DNA from 4 places in the Citrobacter sp. Igbk 17 genome. Region 2 is predicted to be linked to each of the others. Evidence: predicted binding sites of a transcription regulator. Region 2 holds the regulator's gene; each other region holds the start of a gene.
The links. The regulator LexA, encoded in region 2, represses DNA repair genes until DNA is damaged. The targets are predictions, from matches to a motif close to TNCTGTATGTACATACAGNA.
Positions count from the first base shown of each region.

Region 1: a site for LexA is predicted at 3,134-3,153, ahead of mutH (DNA mismatch repair endonuclease MutH). Genes of this name have one in related genera too.
Region 3: a site for LexA is predicted at 1,879-1,898, ahead of metR (HTH-type transcriptional regulator MetR). Genes of this name have one in related genera too.
Region 4: a site for LexA is predicted at 3,111-3,130, ahead of dinG (ATP-dependent DNA helicase DinG). Genes of this name have one in related genera too.

Region 1 is NZ_JANEWI010000003.1:99,882-104,407, reverse strand. Features, by position in the region: gene NNO08_RS02740 (NADP(H)-dependent aldo-keto reductase) at 1-947, opposite strand, end outside; gene ygdR (lipoprotein YgdR) at 1,055-1,273, opposite strand; gene NNO08_RS02730 (TerC family protein) at 1,420-2,133, opposite strand; gene mutH (DNA mismatch repair endonuclease MutH) at 2,208-2,903, opposite strand; gene rppH (RNA pyrophosphohydrolase) at 3,589-4,119, shown strand; gene ptsP (phosphoenolpyruvate--protein phosphotransferase) at 4,132-4,526, shown strand, end outside.
Region 2 is NZ_JANEWI010000022.1:62,363-66,888, reverse strand. Features, by position in the region: gene plsB (glycerol-3-phosphate 1-O-acyltransferase PlsB) at 1-1,296, opposite strand, end outside; gene NNO08_RS14285 (diacylglycerol kinase) at 1,468-1,836, shown strand; gene lexA (transcriptional repressor LexA) at 1,946-2,554, shown strand; gene dinF (MATE family efflux transporter DinF) at 2,676-3,995, shown strand; gene NNO08_RS14270 (CsbD family protein) at 4,132-4,341, shown strand; gene zur (zinc uptake transcriptional repressor Zur) at 4,386-4,526, opposite strand, start outside.
Region 3 is NZ_JANEWI010000020.1:59,693-64,218, forward strand. Features, by position in the region: gene yigL (sugar/pyridoxal phosphate phosphatase YigL) at 1-26, shown strand, start outside; gene NNO08_RS13475 (carboxylate/amino acid/amine transporter) at 107-1,006, shown strand; gene metR (HTH-type transcriptional regulator MetR) at 894-1,847, opposite strand; gene metE (5-methyltetrahydropteroyltriglutamate--homocysteine S-methyltransferase) at 2,083-4,344, shown strand; gene NNO08_RS13490 (dienelactone hydrolase family protein) at 4,422-4,526, opposite strand, start outside.
Region 4 is NZ_JANEWI010000009.1:60,898-65,423, forward strand. Features, by position in the region: gene pcaB (3-carboxy-cis,cis-muconate cycloisomerase) at 129-1,481, shown strand; gene NNO08_RS07715 (DASS family sodium-coupled anion symporter) at 1,515-2,936, shown strand; gene dinG (ATP-dependent DNA helicase DinG) at 3,145-4,526, shown strand, end outside.

The DNA of each region.
Region 1 (4,526 bases), on a different contig from region 2:
TTTAGCTGCTCCATCGTCGTTGCGCCCAGCAGTGTGCTGGCGACAAACGGCTGACGACGAACAAAGGCCAGCGCCATCTGCGCAGGATCGAGGTTATGGCGTTTGGCGATATCCACATAGGCAGCTACCGCTTTTTGCGTTTGTTCGCTGCTGTAGCGCGTAAAACGGCTAAACAGCGTATTGCGCGCGCCGGCAGGTTTCGCACCGTTCAGGTATTTGCCGGTTAAGGTGCCAAAACCAAGACACGAGTAGGCCAGGAGCTCAACGCCTTCATACTGGCTCACTTCGGCCAGTCCAACTTCAAAGCTGCGGTTTAGCAGGCTATACGGGTTCTGGATAGTGGCGATACGCGGCAGGTCATGTTTGTCTGCCAGGTGCAGGTAACGCATTACGCCAAACGCCGTTTCGTTAGAAACACCGATGTAACGAATCTTACCTGCACGCTGAAACTCTGCCAACGCGTCCAGCGTATCCAGCAGGGAAACGACCGGCGCGGAGTCCGTCCAGCTATATCCCAGCTTACCAAAGCAGTTTGTTGGACGCTGCGGCCAGTGGACCTGATAGAGATCGAGATAATCGGTCTGCAGTCTTTTCAGACTGTCGTGCAGTGCCTCACGGATGTTTTTACGATCCAGCGCCTGATTCGGTCGAATACCGCTGTCATTGTTACGTGCCGGGCCGCTAACTTTAGAGGCAACGATCAGTTTTTCGCGGCTGCCGTGTTTGGCAAGCCAGTTGCCCACATAAGTTTCGGTGAGTCCCTGGGTTTCAGGGCGAGGCGGTACCGGATACATCTCGGCAACGTCGATTAAATTTATGCCTTGTGCAACGGCATAGTCGAGCTGTGCATGTGCGTCGGCTTCGCTGTTTTGTTCACCAAACGTCATTGTGCCCAGCCCCAGTGTACTGACTTCCAGCGAGCTGTGGGGTATACGGTGATATTGCATAGCCGTTTCCTTTTTATAATCACGACATAAGGATTATAAAAATGGCTGAGGGAAGGGAAAAAGGGAAGCAAAATTGTTAAGGCCAGCAGCGTGGCTGACCTTAACCATCAACGCTCAATGATTTGAGAGACTTCGTCGCGGTTAATTTGCATCGCATTGCCTTGCTGATCGTGGTAACTCACCAGACCGGTATCATCGTCAATTTCTGGTTTACCATCGGTCAGGATCATTCGACCATCTTTTGTTGCCATCACATAATCACTGCTGCATCCGGAAACGGCAAAAGCCAGCCCGACGGCGGAAATTAAAACTGCCCATTTTTTCATCTGCTTATCCTCACATGGCCTGCGTCTGACACTAGTTTAGTAATAACGCGAAGTTGTGCGGGGCGAAAGCAGTAAAATCTTAATCTGTGAGAGAGGGAAGGTGCGCAGGGAGTATTCGCTCCCCATGCGGGGAGCGATAGTATCTGTCAGAGCGGATTTTTTTTATTGCGCCACAGGTTCAGAGTCTCTACAGCGATAGAGAAGAACATAGCGAAGTAAATGTATCCTTTCGGCACATGGACATCGAAGCTTTCCAGGATTAGCGTGAAGCCAACCAGTATCAGGAAAGAGAGTGCCAGCATTTTTACCGAAGGGTGACGATCAACAAACTCACCGATTGGGCGGGCTGCGAACATCATTACACCCACGGCAATCACGACGGCTGCCATCATAATAAACAGATGATCGGACAAGCCTACTGCGGTGATTACTGAGTCCAGACTGAAGATAATATCCAACAACATGATCTGCACAATCGCGCCGAGGAAAGAAGAGACGCGGGTTTTCAGCCCTTCCTCTTCGCCCTCAATGGACTCGTGGATCTCTTTACTCGCTTTCCAGATCAGGAACAATCCGCCGAGCAGAAGGATCAGATCGCGCGCTGAAATCGCCTCGCCAAACAGCTCGAATAACGGATTAGTGAGCCGCGTTACCCAGGCGATGGATGCCAGCAGCGCCAGGCGCATCACCATCGCTGCCGCCAGCCCGATTCGTCGGGCATGATTGCGTTGTGCTGTTGGGAGTTTTGCTACAACCAGAGAAAGGAAAATAATATTGTCGATCCCGAGAACGATCTCCAGCAGCGTCAGCGTACCGAGCGCCAGCCAGGCGTTAGGATCGGTTATCCATGCAAATAACATCGAACAAAGTCCTGCCAAAAAAAAGAAGCGGTAATTATAGGCGCGTAACGCGACGGGCGAAAGGTCAGGGTGTGTTATTGAGCCTGGAATAGAAAATGCCGTTCCAGCAGTGCGCGCGTAAAGTTCTTCTTCAGGTAAAATCCGCGTGGCAGAGTCAGGATCGGTTCACCATGGGCACCGATAGCCTCGGTAAGCGCCCGGGCGTTGGCGGCTTTTGGGCGTAGTTGTAAAACTTCACCATGACGGGCGGTGATACGTTCGACGTGCCCTAACACAATCATGTCCATTAACTCTTCCCAGTCCAGACGTAACTGTCGATCTTCCTCTTCATTCGGACTCCACAACAGCGGGGAGCCAACGCGACGTTCAGCCACAGGGATGCTGCGTTCACCTTCTACGGGTATCCACAATACGCGTTTAAGCTTGTGTCGAACATGGCTGGTTTCCCAGGTCACGCCGGTATTGCCGGTTAACGGTGCCACGCAGACAAAGGTCGTTTCCAACGGTCTGCCAAGGCTATCCACAGGGATCGTTTTTAACTCCACGCCCAGCGCGGCAAAATCCTGCTCCGGTTTACTGCCCGCACTGGCCCCAAGCCAGATTTCCAGCAGCACGCCAATCCAGCCTTTGTCCCGCTTCAGATCCTTTGGCGCGACGAGTCCAGCCATCGACGCCAGTTCTCCCAGCGTGTAGCCCGAAAGTTGCCGTGCCTGGTGCAGCAACTGGGCTTCGGATTCAGGAGGCGAAAGCAATGGATGGAGTTCTGGCATCAGGTTTACCCTTGGGGTTAAAAAATGAGCAATGATTTTATACCGTGTGGACAGAGTTTATCTTTTTCCACATGCTTTATCCAATTGCATGATTTATAGTGGTTTTTATATTTTTATGTAAAGTGTTGCGCAACAGAAAACTGGGTTTTCCAATTCTGGTCACTGACAATGAACAGGATCTTACACCATGTTATCCACAGAAAGATGGGATAACTGTGAAAAACCCCCACTACTGTTTCAATTTACAGCCTTGACGTGCGACGAAAATCGAATTTTCACACAAATTGTGCCTAACTTATTGGCATAATCTGTGGATAAAACCAACGCTGGTCGATCTTTCATCAGGTCGGAGATCGTATGCGTGATGCACATCACATTTCTGCATGTTTAGCTACGGTTGTTGCTTTTAACTTAATGAATATATAAGACTATTTTTGTTATGTGACGGATGTCTTATTCAGACTGTTCCGGGTTTTCCCATAGTAATTCCGTACTTCTTCACAACTATATCCACAGAAAAGGTGAATAAAATCGCCTATGTAGCGTATCTTCTGTTTATAACTTGGCCCTTTGCTGTGAGTTATTCAATTGTTATTAGAATATCGCGCCCTTAACAGAGTGGTTTACCGCCCCTCTGGAGTGTGAAACAATCGTTTGTATATAAGGTTTATGTTGAGGTAGTCCGGTGATTGATGACGATGGCTACCGCCCGAATGTAGGGATAGTAATTTGTAACCGCCAGGGGCAGGTCATGTGGGCCCGGCGATTTGGTCAGCACTCCTGGCAATTCCCGCAAGGCGGGATAAATGCAGGAGAGACAGCAGAGCAGGCGATGTACCGGGAACTCTTTGAAGAAGTCGGTCTGAGTCGTAAAGATGTACGGATCCTTGCTTCTACTCGTAACTGGTTGCGTTACAAGTTACCGAAACGTTTGGTGCGTTGGGACACAAAGCCGGTTTGTATCGGCCAGAAACAAAAATGGTTTCTTCTGCAGTTGGTCAGCAGCGATGCTGAAATCAATATGCAAACCAGCAGTACACCTGAGTTCGACGGCTGGCGCTGGGTGAGTTACTGGTATCCGGTTCGACAGGTGGTGTCATTTAAACGCGATGTCTATCGCAGGGTGATGAAAGAATTCGCAAGTGTTGTGATGGCGCTTCAGGAGAGCACTCCTAAGCCGCAAAGCGCACCTGCGTACAGACGTAAAAGAGGTTAAGCTACGCAAATTATGCTCACCCGCCTGCGCGAAATAGTCGAAAAGGTGGCCAGTGCCCCACGTCTCAATGAGGCGTTGAATATTCTGGTTACTGACATCTGTCTTGCGATGGATACAGAGGTCTGCTCGGTCTACCTGGCCGATCACGACCGACGCTGTTATTACCTGATGGCGACCCGAGGACTTAAAAAACCACGCGGTCGCACTGTTGCACTGGCGTTTGATGAAGGGATCGTTGGCCTGGTTGGCAGGCTGGCGGAACCTATCAACCTCGCCGATGCGCAAAAACACCCCAGCTTTAAATATATTCCTTCGGTGAAAGAGGAACGTTTTCGTGCGTTCTTAGGCGTACCGATCATCCAGCGGCGCCAGTTATTAGGCGTCCTGGTGGTACAGCAACGTGAGTT
Region 2 (4,526 bases):
CACTTCCATCACATGCTCATAGCCGATGTAAATCGGAACGAGGGTAATCGGACGCGTACCGCCACGCAGCATCGCCTGGATGGTCATCGACAGGGTGCCGGTTTTCGGGTCAAGCAGACGGCCGGTACGTGAGCGGCCACCTTCGACAAAGTATTCAACCGAGTAACCACGGCTGAACAACTCGCCCAGGTATTCGCGGAATACGGTGGAATAGAGCTTATTGCCTTTAAACGTACGACGAATAAAGAATGCGCCCAGACGACGGAAAATCGGACCTGCCGGCCAGAAGTTCAGGTTGATACCTGCAGCGATATGCGGTGGAACCAGCCCCTGATGGTACAGAACATACGACAGCAGCATGTAGTCCATATGGCTGCGGTGGCACGGCACATAGACGATTTCATGCCCGTCGTGCGCCAGTTGGCGTACGCGCTCGGCATTGTGAACGTTAATTCCCTGGTACAGACGGTTCCAGGTAAAGCCCAGGATACGGTCCGTCAGGCGGATCATCTCATAGGAGAAATTCGCGGCAATCTCTTCCATCAATGCGATAGCGTTTTGCTGCGCCTTTTCATGGGAGATTTTTTTGCTGCGTGCTTCATCTTCCACCGCGCGTGCGATGGCTTTTGAGGCCAGCAGTTTATTAAACAGATCCTGGCGGGCAGGGAGGCGAGGGCCAACCGCGGCTAAGCGCTGGCGGGCAAAGTGCATACGCGCCACGCGTGCCAGTTTCTGTGCGATGGTTTTATCTGTGCCGTGTTCGTCTGCCATGCGGCGCAGGGAGACGGAAGGTGAGAAGCGGACAAAACTGTCGCGCCCCAGCCAGGAGACGGCAAAGAATTTCTGCACGCCATTCAGCATGCGCAGTGGCGGGTTGACCTCGCCTTTCTCGCGCCCTGGGGCTCGGCCAAACATCACCGATACCGGCACCATCTGCACATCCAAATCGGGGTTGCTGCGATGCAGATCGAGATAGTTATGGAACAGCTTGATGGACTCTTCTTTTGGCGTGTAATAGGTGAATACACGCGGGCCGCCGTGTATAAACACGTAGCGCGGCAGCAAAGTCCCGTCTATCTCCAGCGGTTCCAGGGGATCGGGGAGGTCGTGCACCAGACATTGGGCACGCAGTGTCAGCAAGTCAGCTTTTGAGTTGTACGGTAAGACGTACATAATGGGACGAGAGGTATCGAGTCCCAATTCCGGGGCGGGTTCCGCCGGGATAGACTTGCTTTTTACCAGGATGCTTAATGGTAAATTCAGTAATTTGTAGTAAATTCGTGGCCAGCCGGACATAAACGATGTAAAGCCTCTGGTTAATAATGCAAATGCGCTGCAAGGATATCAGAAAGTTTAGTGAATTTCTGTGGTATCCCGTCATACTTCGCGCAGCTTTGCTTATGCCCTGAAACAAACAGGGTAACGAGACAATAATACTAACGCTAATAATGTAAAAAGGTTCTTTTGATGGCCAATAATACCACTGGATTCACCCGGATTATCAAAGCAGCAGGCTATTCCTGGAAAGGTTTCCGCGCCGCATGGATCAATGAGGCGGCATTCCGTCAGGAAAGCGTTGCCGTACTGTTGGGGGTAGCCATTGCCTGCTGGCTGGACGTTGACGCAATTACCCGCGTACTGCTGATTGGTTCGGTGATGCTGGTGATGATCGTTGAAATTCTGAACAGCGCCATTGAGGCGGTTGTCGACCGAGTTGGTTCTGAGTATCACGAGCTTTCTGGCCGGGCGAAAGATATGGGATCGGCTGCGGTATTGCTTTCTATTTTCGTCGCTCTGATCACCTGGGGCATCCTGTTGTGGTCGCATTTGCGATAAAGATTCCACAACTTCATAAATCTCCTGTTTTTTGTGCAGTTTGCGGTTCCAAATTCGCCTTTAGCTGTATATACTCACAGCATAACTGTATATACACCCAGGGGGCGGAATGAAAGCGTTAACGGCCAGGCAGCAAGAGGTGTTTGATCTCATTAGAGATCACATCAGCCAGACAGGTATGCCACCGACGCGTGCGGAGATCGCGCAGCGTTTGGGGTTCCGTTCCCCAAACGCGGCTGAAGAACACCTGAAAGCGCTGGCGCGGAAAGGTGTGCTGGAAATTGTTTCTGGCGCATCGCGTGGTATTCGTCTGCTGCAGGAAGAAGAGGAAGGCTTACCGCTTGTTGGTCGTGTCGCGGCCGGTGAGCCACTTCTGGCACAGCAGCACATAGAAGGCCATTACCAGGTTGACCCATCACTGTTCAAACCGAACGCCGATTTTCTGCTGCGCGTCAGCGGTATGTCGATGAAAGATATCGGGATTATGGATGGCGATTTACTGGCTGTGCATAAAACGCAGGACGTACGTAACGGCCAGGTCGTTGTTGCCCGTATTGATGATGAAGTCACGGTTAAGCGCCTGAAAAAGCAGGGCAACAAGGTTGAACTTCTGCCAGAAAACAGCGAGTTTAAGCCAATTATTGTTGATCTACGTGAGCAAAGCTTCACTATTGAAGGGTTGGCTGTTGGCGTGATTCGTAACGGTGAATGGCTGTAATGATCAGCTGATTTCCTGTAGGCCGGAAAGGGCGTTTACGCCGCTCTCCGGCAAATTGCCCGATGACGCTACGCTTATCGGGTCTACAAAAACGCGTTAATTTCTTTTCAGGCTCCTTTCCATGCCTTTCTTTACCTCCTCTGATAAAGCACTTTGGCACCTTGCCTTACCGATGATTTTCTCCAACATCACTGTTCCACTGCTGGGGCTGGTGGACACGGCGGTGATTGGTCATCTGGATAGCCCGGTCTATCTTGGCGGCGTTGCCGTTGGCGCAACAGCGACCAGTTTTCTCTTTATGCTGCTGCTGTTTTTACGCATGAGTACCACCGGTCTGACAGCCCAGGCGTTCGGCGCGAAAAATCCGCAGGCACTGGCACGCGCGCTGGTTCAGCCGCTGATGCTGGCGTTGGGTGCCGGATTGCTTATCGCACTGTTTCGTACACCGATTATCAGCCTGGCGTTACATATCGTGGGAGGTAGTGAAGCGGTGCTGGAGCAGGCCCGAAGGTTCCTGGAAATCCGCTGGCTCAGCGCGCCCGCCTCGCTGGCAAATCTGGTGCTGCTTGGCTGGCTGCTTGGCGTCCAGTATGCACGCGCGCCGGTTATCCTGCTGATTGTTGGCAATGTGCTTAACATCGCGCTCGATTTGTGGCTGGTGATGGGCCTGCATATGAACGTGCAGGGCGCGGCGCTGGCGACGGTGATTGCCGAATATGCCACTTTGCTGATCGGCCTGATGATGGTACGTAAAGTCCTGCATATACGCGGAATTTCGCTGGCGATGTTGAAGCTTGCGTGGCGCGGCAACTTCCGCCGTTTACTGGCGCTTAACCGCGACATCATGCTGCGCTCGTTGCTGCTGCAACTCTGTTTTGGCGCTATCACGGTGCTGGGCGCGCGTCTGGGGGGCGATATCATTGCGGTTAATGCCGTTCTGATGACCCTGCTGACGTTTACCGCCTACGCGCTGGACGGATTTGCCTATGCTGTAGAAGCGCACTCTGGCCAGGCCTATGGGGCACGCGATGGTAGCCAGTTGCTGGATGTCTGGCGGGCGGCTTGCCGGCAGTCGGGTATCGTGGCGATCCTGTTTTCCCTGGTCTATGCCCTGTTCGGCGAGCAGATCATTACGCTATTGACCTCATTGCCGCAGATCCAACTTCTGGCCGATCGCTATCTCATCTGGCAGGTGATTTTACCGCTGGTGGGCGTCTGGTGTTATCTGCTGGACGGGATGTTCATTGGCGCAACACGAGCCGCGGAAATGCGTAACAGCATGGCCGTTGCGGCCGCGGGTTTCGCGTTAACGCTACTGGCTTTACCGTGGCTTGGAAACCACGGCTTGTGGCTGGCGTTAACCGTTTTTCTCGCGCTGCGCGGGCTTTCACTGGCCTTCATCTGGCGACGTCACTGGCGTAATGGCACCTGGTTTGCCTGATGCTTATGGTTAAAAATTCTGAATAGTAAATAAAACCCAGAATCCCTGACTACACTTATTATCACGCCCAGCAAAAACAGCATGTATCCGGGCGCAGCACTCTCGCTATTCACAACCTAACGATGAGGACTTGATGATGAATAAAGACGAAGTCAGCGGTAACTGGAAACAGTTCAAAGGTAAAGTGAAAGAGCAATGGGGCAAACTGACTGATGATGATATGACGGTCATTGAAGGTAAACGCGACCAACTGGTAGGTAAAGTCCAGGAACGATACGGGTACGCGAAAGATCAGGCGGAGAAAGAAGTTAAAGATTGGGAAAAACGCAACGATTACCGCTGGTAATTAACCCCTCCCTCCTGAGAGTACAAGGATGTTCGCTCTTTTATTTACCGCCCGACTTTCTTCTTCACCTGAATGGTATGGTCATGCTGGCAATCGCCAGGATGGCGGCATGATTCCACTTCCACACATGCCGGACACAGGCCGTGGGCTTCAATCACGTTATGGCGCAGAGCAAATCCCATTTT
Region 3 (4,526 bases), on a different contig from region 2:
ATCTGCGTGAGCTTTTTCTGCAGTAACGTTGTTGGTCGTTAGTTGACCAGTTGTCAACCTTATTCTTCGCTACAATGGGTGTACCTTTTGTTAAGAGACATCCATTGTGGCGTTACTCATCATTACCACAATTCTGTGGGCCTTTTCCTTCAGCCTGTTTGGCGAGTACCTTGCCGGTCATGTCGATAGCTATTTTGCGGTGCTGGTGCGCGTTGGGCTGGCGGCTCTGGTGTTTTTACCGTTTTTGCGTACCCGTGGGCACAGCGTAAAAACAATCGCGCTGTATATGCTGGTGGGAGCCATGCAGCTTGGCATTATGTATATGCTGAGTTTTCACGCCTATCTGTATCTGACGGTTTCAGAATTGCTGCTCTTTACCGTTCTGACGCCGTTGTACATTACGCTAATTTATGACCTGATGAGCGGGCGCCGTTTACGTTGGAACTATGCGTTCAGCGCACTACTGGCGGTAATTGGCGCAGGGATTATCCGTTACGATCAGGTGACCAGCCACTTCTGGACCGGCCTGCTGCTGGTACAGCTTTCTAACATTAGCTTTGCCATCGGTATGGTGGGTTACAAACGCCTGATGGAAACGCGCCCGATGCCACAACACAACGCCTTTGCCTGGTTTTACATGGGCGCCTTTATGGTGGCGGTCGTGGCCTGGTTCATGCTGGGCAATGCTCAGAAAATGCCTGCAACCCCGCTACAGTGGGGAATTCTGGTGTTTCTTGGCGTGGCGGCGTCCGGCATTGGTTACTTTATGTGGAACTACGGCGCGACCCAGGTGGATGCCGGTACGTTGGGCATTATGAACAATATGCATGTGCCGGCGGGGCTGCTGGTCAATCTGGCTATCTGGCACCAACAACCGCACTGGCCAAGCTTTATCATTGGCGCGGCTGTGATAGTGGCTTCACTGTGGGTACATCGTAAGTGGGTCGTTCCGCACTCCGCACAAACGGCAGGTGGTCACAGGCGTGATTCCGCGCTGAACGAATAAACGCTTCTGTTACCGGCTGGCGCTGTTCTCCGTCGCGAACGGCGGCGTACAGTCGGCTCCACAACCCATCGCCCAGGGTTTTGGTTACGACCAGACCCTGGCGTTCAAAACTCTCTACTACCCAGTGCGGCAAAGCCGCGATACCCATTTTTGCGGCAACCATCTGAATCAGCAGCAGTGTGTTATCCACACTCTTCAGCGACGGACTGATGCCTGCGGGCTGCAGGAAATGCCGCCAGACATCCAACCGACTACGCTGCACCGGATAAATAAGCAGAGTTTCGCTGGCCAAATCTTCCGGCGTGATTTGCGTTTTGCTGGCCAGCGGATGGTCGGGGGCCAGGATCAGGCGTACTTCAAAATCGAACATCGGTGAGTAGTGCAATCCGCTGCGCGGCAGAATGTCGGATGTCATCACCAGATCCAGCTCATCCTGCTGTAGCGCCGGTTGCGGATCGAAGGTCACACCGGATTTAAAATCCATCTCCACCTGCGGCCAGTTGGCACGAAAATTCTCCAACGCGGGCGTCAGCCACTGAATGCAACTGTGGCATTCGATAGCGATACGTAATCGGGTTTGCTGCGGTTCGTTGCATGCCTGCAGCGCGCGACCTATTTGCGGCAATACCTGGTTTGCCAACTGGAGCAGAATTTCACCCTGTGGCGTAAAACGCAAAGGCTGGCTCTTGCGGACAAAAAGCCGAAAGCCAAGGCGCTGCTCCAGATCGCTGAACTGGTGAGAAAGGGCGGATTGCGTCTGATGCAACGTGGCCGCTGCTGCTGCCAGAGAGCCACTGTTCCGCAACGCCTGGAGCGTTTTCAGGTGTTTAATCTCGATCATGAAAGTCCTTCACTTCGGCATGAACAAATTGCGCTTGAGGAATATACAGTAACTGGCAAATATGGATGTGTAAACATCTGGACGGCTAAAATCCTTCGTCTTTTAAATTTATGGTGCGTTGGCTGCGTTTCTCCACCCCGGTCTCTTACTTCAGTAAGCTCCCGGGGATGAACAAACTTGCCGCCTTCCCTAAATTCAAAATCCATAGGATTTACATATAATTAGAGGAAGAAAAATGACAATATTGAATCACACCCTCGGTTTTCCTCGCGTTGGCCTGCGTCGCGAGTTGAAAAAAGCGCAAGAAAGTTACTGGGCGGGTAATTCTTCCCGTGAAGATTTGCTGACCGTTGGCCGCGAGCTGCGTGCCCGCCACTGGGATCAGCAGAAACAGGCGGGTATAGACCTGCTGCCGGTGGGTGATTTTGCCTGGTACGATCACGTCCTGACCACCAGCCTGCTGCTCGGCAACGTCCCGGTTCGCCATCAAAATAAAGATGGCTCCGTCGATATCGATACCTTATTCCGTATTGGCCGTGGCCGTGCACCGACGGGTGAACCGGCGGCGGCGGCAGAAATGACCAAATGGTTTAATACCAACTATCACTACATGGTGCCGGAGTTCACCAAAGGTCAGCAGTTCAAACTGACCTGGACCCAACTGCTGGATGAAGTGGACGAAGCGCTGGCGCTCGGTCACAAGGTAAAACCCGTACTGCTTGGCCCGGTAACTTACCTCTGGCTGGGGAAAGTGAAGGGCGAACAGTTTGACCGCCTGAGCCTGCTCAACGACATTCTGCCGGTTTACCAGCAGGTGCTGGCTGAGCTGGCGAAACGCGGTATTGAGTGGGTGCAGATTGATGAACCTGCTCTGGTACTGGAGCTGCCGCAAGTGTGGTTGAATGCCTTTAAACCGGCTTATGACGCCCTGCAGGGCCAGGTGAAGTTGCTGCTGACCACCTACTTCGAAGGCGTAACGCCAAACCTGGAGACCATTACCGTGCTGCCGGTGCAGGGTCTGCATGTTGACCTGGTCCATGGCAAAGATGATGTCGCCGAGCTGCACAAACGTCTGCCTGCCGACTGGCTGCTGTCAGCGGGTCTGGTAAATGGTCGTAATGTCTGGCGCGCCGATCTCAGCGAAAAATACGCGCAAATTAAAGATATCGCCGGGAAACGCTCGCTGTGGGTGGCGTCTTCATGTTCTCTGCTGCACAGCCCAATTGACCTGAGTGTTGAAACCCGTCTGGATGCCGAAGTGAAGAGTTGGTTTGCCTTCGCGCTGCAAAAATGCGGAGAGCTGGCGCTACTGCGTGATGCGCTGAACAGCGGTGATACCGCGGCGCTGGTTGAATGGAGCGCACCGATTCAGGCGCGTCGCCACTCCACCCGTGTACACAACGCCGCAGTGGAAAAACGTCTGGCGGCGATCACCGCCCAGGACAGCCAACGCGCCAACGCTTACCCGGTTCGCGCCGAGGCGCAACGTGCCCGCTTTAATCTGCCAGCATGGCCGACCACCACTATCGGCTCATTCCCGCAAACCACGGAGATTCGCGGTCTGCGCCTGGACTTCAAAAAGGGCAACCTGGATGCAGGCAACTACCGTACAGGGATCGCAGAACATATCAAACAGGCGATTGTTGAGCAGGAACGTCTGGGCCTCGACGTACTGGTACACGGTGAAGCTGAACGTAACGACATGGTCGAATACTTTGGCGAACATCTGGACGGCTTCGTCTTTACCCAGAATGGTTGGGTGCAGAGCTACGGCTCACGCTGCGTGAAACCGCCGGTGGTGATTGGCGACGTCAGCCGCCCGGAAGCGATTACCGTTGAGTGGGCTAAATACGCGCAGTCGCTGACTGACAAACCGGTTAAAGGCATGCTGACCGGACCGGTGACCATTCTTTGCTGGTCGTTCCCGCGTGAAGATGTGACCCGTGAAACGATCGCGAAACAGATTGCGTTGGCGCTGCGTGATGAAGTGGCAGATCTGGAAGCGGCGGGTATCGGTATTATTCAGATTGATGAACCTGCACTGCGTGAAGGCCTGCCGCTGCGTCGCAGTGACTGGGCGGCATATCTGGAATGGGGCGTGGAAGCCTTCCGCATCAACGCAGCGGTGGCGAGGGATGAAACTCAGATCCACACCCATATGTGTTACTGCGAGTTTAACGACATCATGGATTCCATTGCTGCGCTGGATGCGGACGTGATCACCATTGAAACCTCGCGTTCCGACATGGAGTTACTGGAGTCGTTTGAAGAGTTTGATTACCCGAACGAAATCGGGCCGGGCGTTTATGATATTCACTCACCGAACGTCCCGAGTGTAGAGTGGATTGAAGCCCTGCTGAAGAAAGCGGAACAGCGTATTCCGGCTGAGCGTCTGTGGGTGAACCCGGACTGTGGCCTGAAAACGCGCGGCTGGCCGGAAACTCGGGCAGCGCTGGCTAACATGGTCAAAGCTGCGCAGAATCTGCGTCAGGCTTAACGCAACGTAGGCCCGGTAAGCGAAGCCGCTCCGGGCAATAGGTCGGGTAGCGGCTTTGCCTTACCCGACCGACTCGATTATCTCTTCTCACCGTATTGCGCAAACCACTCCAGCATTCTCTGCCAGCCATCTTTCGCGGACTCTTCGTGATAGCTCGGGCGATAATCGGCATTAAACGCATG
Region 4 (4,526 bases), on a different contig from region 2:
ACTATAAATGTCCGTACATTCAAATGTACGGACATTTGATTATGTCTGGACAATGTAGCGGTCTTTGTTTATCCAACAAACGACCCGAAACACGCATCTTATCATTATCAGATTTTCCAGGGGGATTTATGGCTTCGAATGTACTTGATTCTGTTCTGTTCAGGGATTCTTTCGGCACACCGGCGATGCGCGCGGTGTTTGACGATCGCGAGCTGGTACGCAAATACGTGGAAGTGGAAGTGGCCTTAGCCAAAGCCCAGGCACGCTGCGGTGTGATACCCGAGGCTGCGGCGCAGGAAATCGCCGAGAAATGTAATGCCGATACGCTGGATTTCGATTTGCTGCGCCATGAAACCGAGATTGTGGGTTATCCCATCCTGCCGTTGGTACACCAAATTTCGAAACAAGCCGGGGAATCTGGTGGCTATGTGCACTGGGGCGCAACCACGCAGGACATCATGGACACCGCGGTCGTTCTGCAAATTCGTGATGCGTTTGCGTTAATTGAAACCGATATGGACAAACTTCGTGCGACGCTCGCTGACCTCGCGCGCCGTTACCGCGATACGCCAATGGCGGGAAGAACCCATCTGCAGCAAGCGCTGCCAGTGACCTTTGGTTATAAAGTCGCTATTTGGCTGGATATGTTCGAACGTCACGCTGAACGTCTTGCCCAGGCGCGCCCGCGTGTACTGGTTGGCGAGTTTGCGGGTGCGGCCGGTACGCTGGCATCGCTGGGGGATAAAGGGCTGGCGGTACAAAAAGCCATGATGGAAGAGTTGGGACTCAATGTACCGACCTCCACCTGGCACGTTGCGCGTGATGGTTTTGCCGAAGCCGTAAACCTGCTGGCGGTAATGACCGGTTCGCTGGGCAAAATTGCGTATGACGTGATGCTGATGGCATCAAACGAGTTTGGTGAGCTGTATGAACCGTTTGTCAAAGGCCGCGGAGCCAGCAGTACTATGCCGCAGAAACGTAACCCTATTTCCAGCGAGTTGATGCTGGCCTGTGCGAAAGGCGTACGTCAGCAAGCGGGACTGATGCTGGATGCGATGGTGCAGGATTTGGAGCGGGCGACCGGGCCGTGGCATGCGGAATGGATTGCTATCCCGGAAAGTTTCGTCCTCAGCGCCGGGGCGTTGCATCAGGCCAACTTTATGCTAGCGGGGCTGGTGGTTGATGAAGCGGCGATGAAACGTAACCTCGGCATGACCAACGGACTGATTGTGGCTGAAGCGGTCATGATGGGACTGGCACCGTATATCGGTCGTCAGGATGCGCATGATGTCGTGTATGACGCCTGCCGTATCGTCAATGAACACGGGGGGCGACTGGCGGATGTGCTGAATGCGATGCCATCCGTCTCTGAACGACTGGATCCGCAGTTGATTGAAGAACTGACCGACCCGGCGAATTACCTGGGAATGGCTCCTGCAATGGTCGATCAGGTGCTGGCCAAATATCTGTCGCAGAAATGATGGTTCTCGGGTTAACGGAATAAGGATATTTTTATGTCAACGAATTCTGTCGCGGGAAAATCCATTCTGTCGTTCCTGATACCGCTGGTCATTGGGGGGATCATTTGGTTTTATCCCGTACCTGATGGTCTGACGCCTCAGGCCTGGCATATGTTTGCCATTTTTGCCGCGACCATTGCCGCTATTCTTACCCAACCGCTCCCTTCGGGGGCGGTAATGTTGATTGCGCTTTGCGTGGTCATTTTTACCAAAACCTTGCCAGAGGCAAAAGCGCTTTCCGGGTTTGCTTCTGGCACGGTATGGCTTATCTTCTGCGCCTATGTCCTTTCTCTGGGGTTTGTTACCTCAGGGCTTGGGAAACGTATCGCGTACAAAATGCTGTCGCTTTTTGGCGGCAGCAGCCTGGGTATCGCTTACTCGCTGGGGGTGTCCGATCTGATTATGGCCCCGGCAATGCCGTCGGTTACTGCCCGCTCCGGGGGGATTATTTTTCCCATCACCCGTTCAATCAATGACGTACTGGGCTCGGCGCCTGGAGTAACCGGCAAGCGCATCGGTGATTTCTTAACCATGGTGTGCTTTCAGTTTACACCGATAACCGGAGCGATATTCCTGACCGGGATGGCGGCGAATCCGCTGGTGGCCAGTCTGGCAAAATCCTCGTTAGGCGTTGAGATAACCTGGGGGGGATGGTTTATTTCCGCGGTGGTTCCGGCGATGGTCTGTTTCTGCCTGATGCCGCTTCTGGTCTATAAATTGCTGGACCCTGAGCTTAAGCGTACGCCAGAAGCAAAAGCGATGGGCAAGCAGGCGCTGGGTGAACTCGGTGCGATGAGCAGCAACGAGAAAAAGGTCGCCTTTGGTTTTGTGCTGGCGTTGGTTGGTTGGGGCACCAGCTTGATCACGGGATTATCAGCGACCTCTGTCGGGCTGGGACTGGCCGCGTATCTGTTCGCCTCTGGCGCAGTCAGTTGGAAAAGCCTGCTCAATGATCACGCGGCCTGGGATACGGTGATTTGGTTTAGCGTCATTATTAGTCTGGCGACCGGACTTGCCGATCTGGGCTTTATTAAATGGATGACGATAAAACTGGGCAGCGGTATTCAGGGGTTTGGCGCGATAGAATCCTTTATTATGCTGGGGATTCTTTATATTTACGTTCATTATCTCTTTGCCACAGCGACCGGGCATGTTGCTGCACTGTATGCCCCTTTTGCGGCAACGGCGATCGCAGCAGGCGCGCCGCCGATGATGGTCGCTATCTGTTTTGGCATCTTCAGTAACCTGATGTGGGGCAATACGGAGTACGGTGGTGGGCCAGGTCCCATCTATTTTGCCCAGGGGTATTTTGAACGTCCGCGCTTTTACAAAATCAACCTCTGCGTGGTGACGGCGAATGTGATTATCATTTTTGCCGTGGGCATGCTGTGGTGGAAGTTGTTGGGGTACTATTAACCGACACCCTTATTCGGCCTGCAATGTCCCTCACTGTAGGCCGAATAAGGCGCGAACCCGGATTGTAGACCGGATAAGGTGTGTAAGCCGCCATCCGGCTGTTTAGGCCGGTGCTGCGAGCCGCTTTCCAGAATGGGGGAAAAAGGTACATTGAGCGTCTGAAATGTGCCACAATGGTGGCTGTTTATACAGTATTTCAGGTTTTCTCATGGCATTAACCGCGGCGCTAAAAGCGCAAATAGCCGCCTGGTACAAGGCGCTTCAGGAACAGATCCCCGACTTTATTCCCCGTGCACCGCAGCGACAGATGATTGCCGATGTCGCGAAAACGCTGGCAGGGGAAGAGGGACGGCATCTGGCGATTGAAGCGCCGACCGGTGTAGGGAAAACGTTATCTTACCTGATCCCCGGTATCGCCATTGCGCGTGAAGAACAGAAAACGTTGGTGGTCAGTACCGCTAACGTCGCGCTGCAGGATCAGATCTACAGCAAAGACCTGCCGTTGCTGCGGAAAATCATCCCCGATCTGCGTTTTACCGCTGCTTTTGGTCGTGGTCGTTATGTCTGCCCGCGCAATTTAGCCGCACTGGCGAGTACCGAACCCAATCAACAGGATCTGCTGGCTTTTCTCGACGATGATCTGACACCCAATAATCAGGAAGAACAAAAGCGCTGCGCCAGGCTGAAAGGCGATCTCGACAGCTATAAATGGGACGGGTTGCGCGATCACACTGATATCGCCATTGACGACGGACTCTGGCAGCGTTTGAGCACCGATAAAGCGAGCTGTCTGAACCGTAACTGCCACTACTATCGTGAATGTCCTTTTTTTGTCGCCCGCCGCGAGATTCAGGAAGCCGAAGTCGTGGTGGCGAACCACGCGTTGGTGATGGCGGCCATGGAAAGCGAAGCCGTACTGCCAGAGCCGAAAAACCTGCTGTTAGTTCTTGATGAAGGCCATCATTTGCCGGATGTCGCCCGCGATGCGCTGGAGATGAGTGCGGAAATCAGCGCGCCCTGGTATCGACTTCAACTGGACCTGTTCTGCAAATTAGTGGCGACCTGCATGGAGCAGTTCCGCCCGAAAACCACGCCGCCGCTGGCGAACGCCGAGCGGTTGAATGGTCACTGTGAAGAGCTATATGAACTGATCGCTTCACTTAATAACATCCTCAATCTCTATATGCCCGCCACGCAGGAAGCGGAACACCGCTTTGCAATGGGAGAACTGCCTGATGAAGTAATGGAGATCTGCCAGCGACTGGCGAAACTGACGGAAATGCTGCGTGGCCTGGCAGAACTGTTCCTCAACGATCTCAGTGAAAAAACCGGTACCCACGATATCGTGCGTCTGCATCGGGTTATTTTGCAGATGAACCGGGCATTGGGCATGTTTGAGGCGCAAAGCAAATTGTGGCGCCTGGCGTCGCTGGCGCAGTCGTCAGGCGCGCCGGTGAGTAAATGGGCGACGCGCGAGGTGCGTGACGGGCAGATCCATGTCTGGTTCCATTGTGTCGGGATCCGCGTGAGCGATCAGCTCGAACGACTGCTGTGGCGTAGCGTACCGCATATTATTGTGACCTCTGCCAC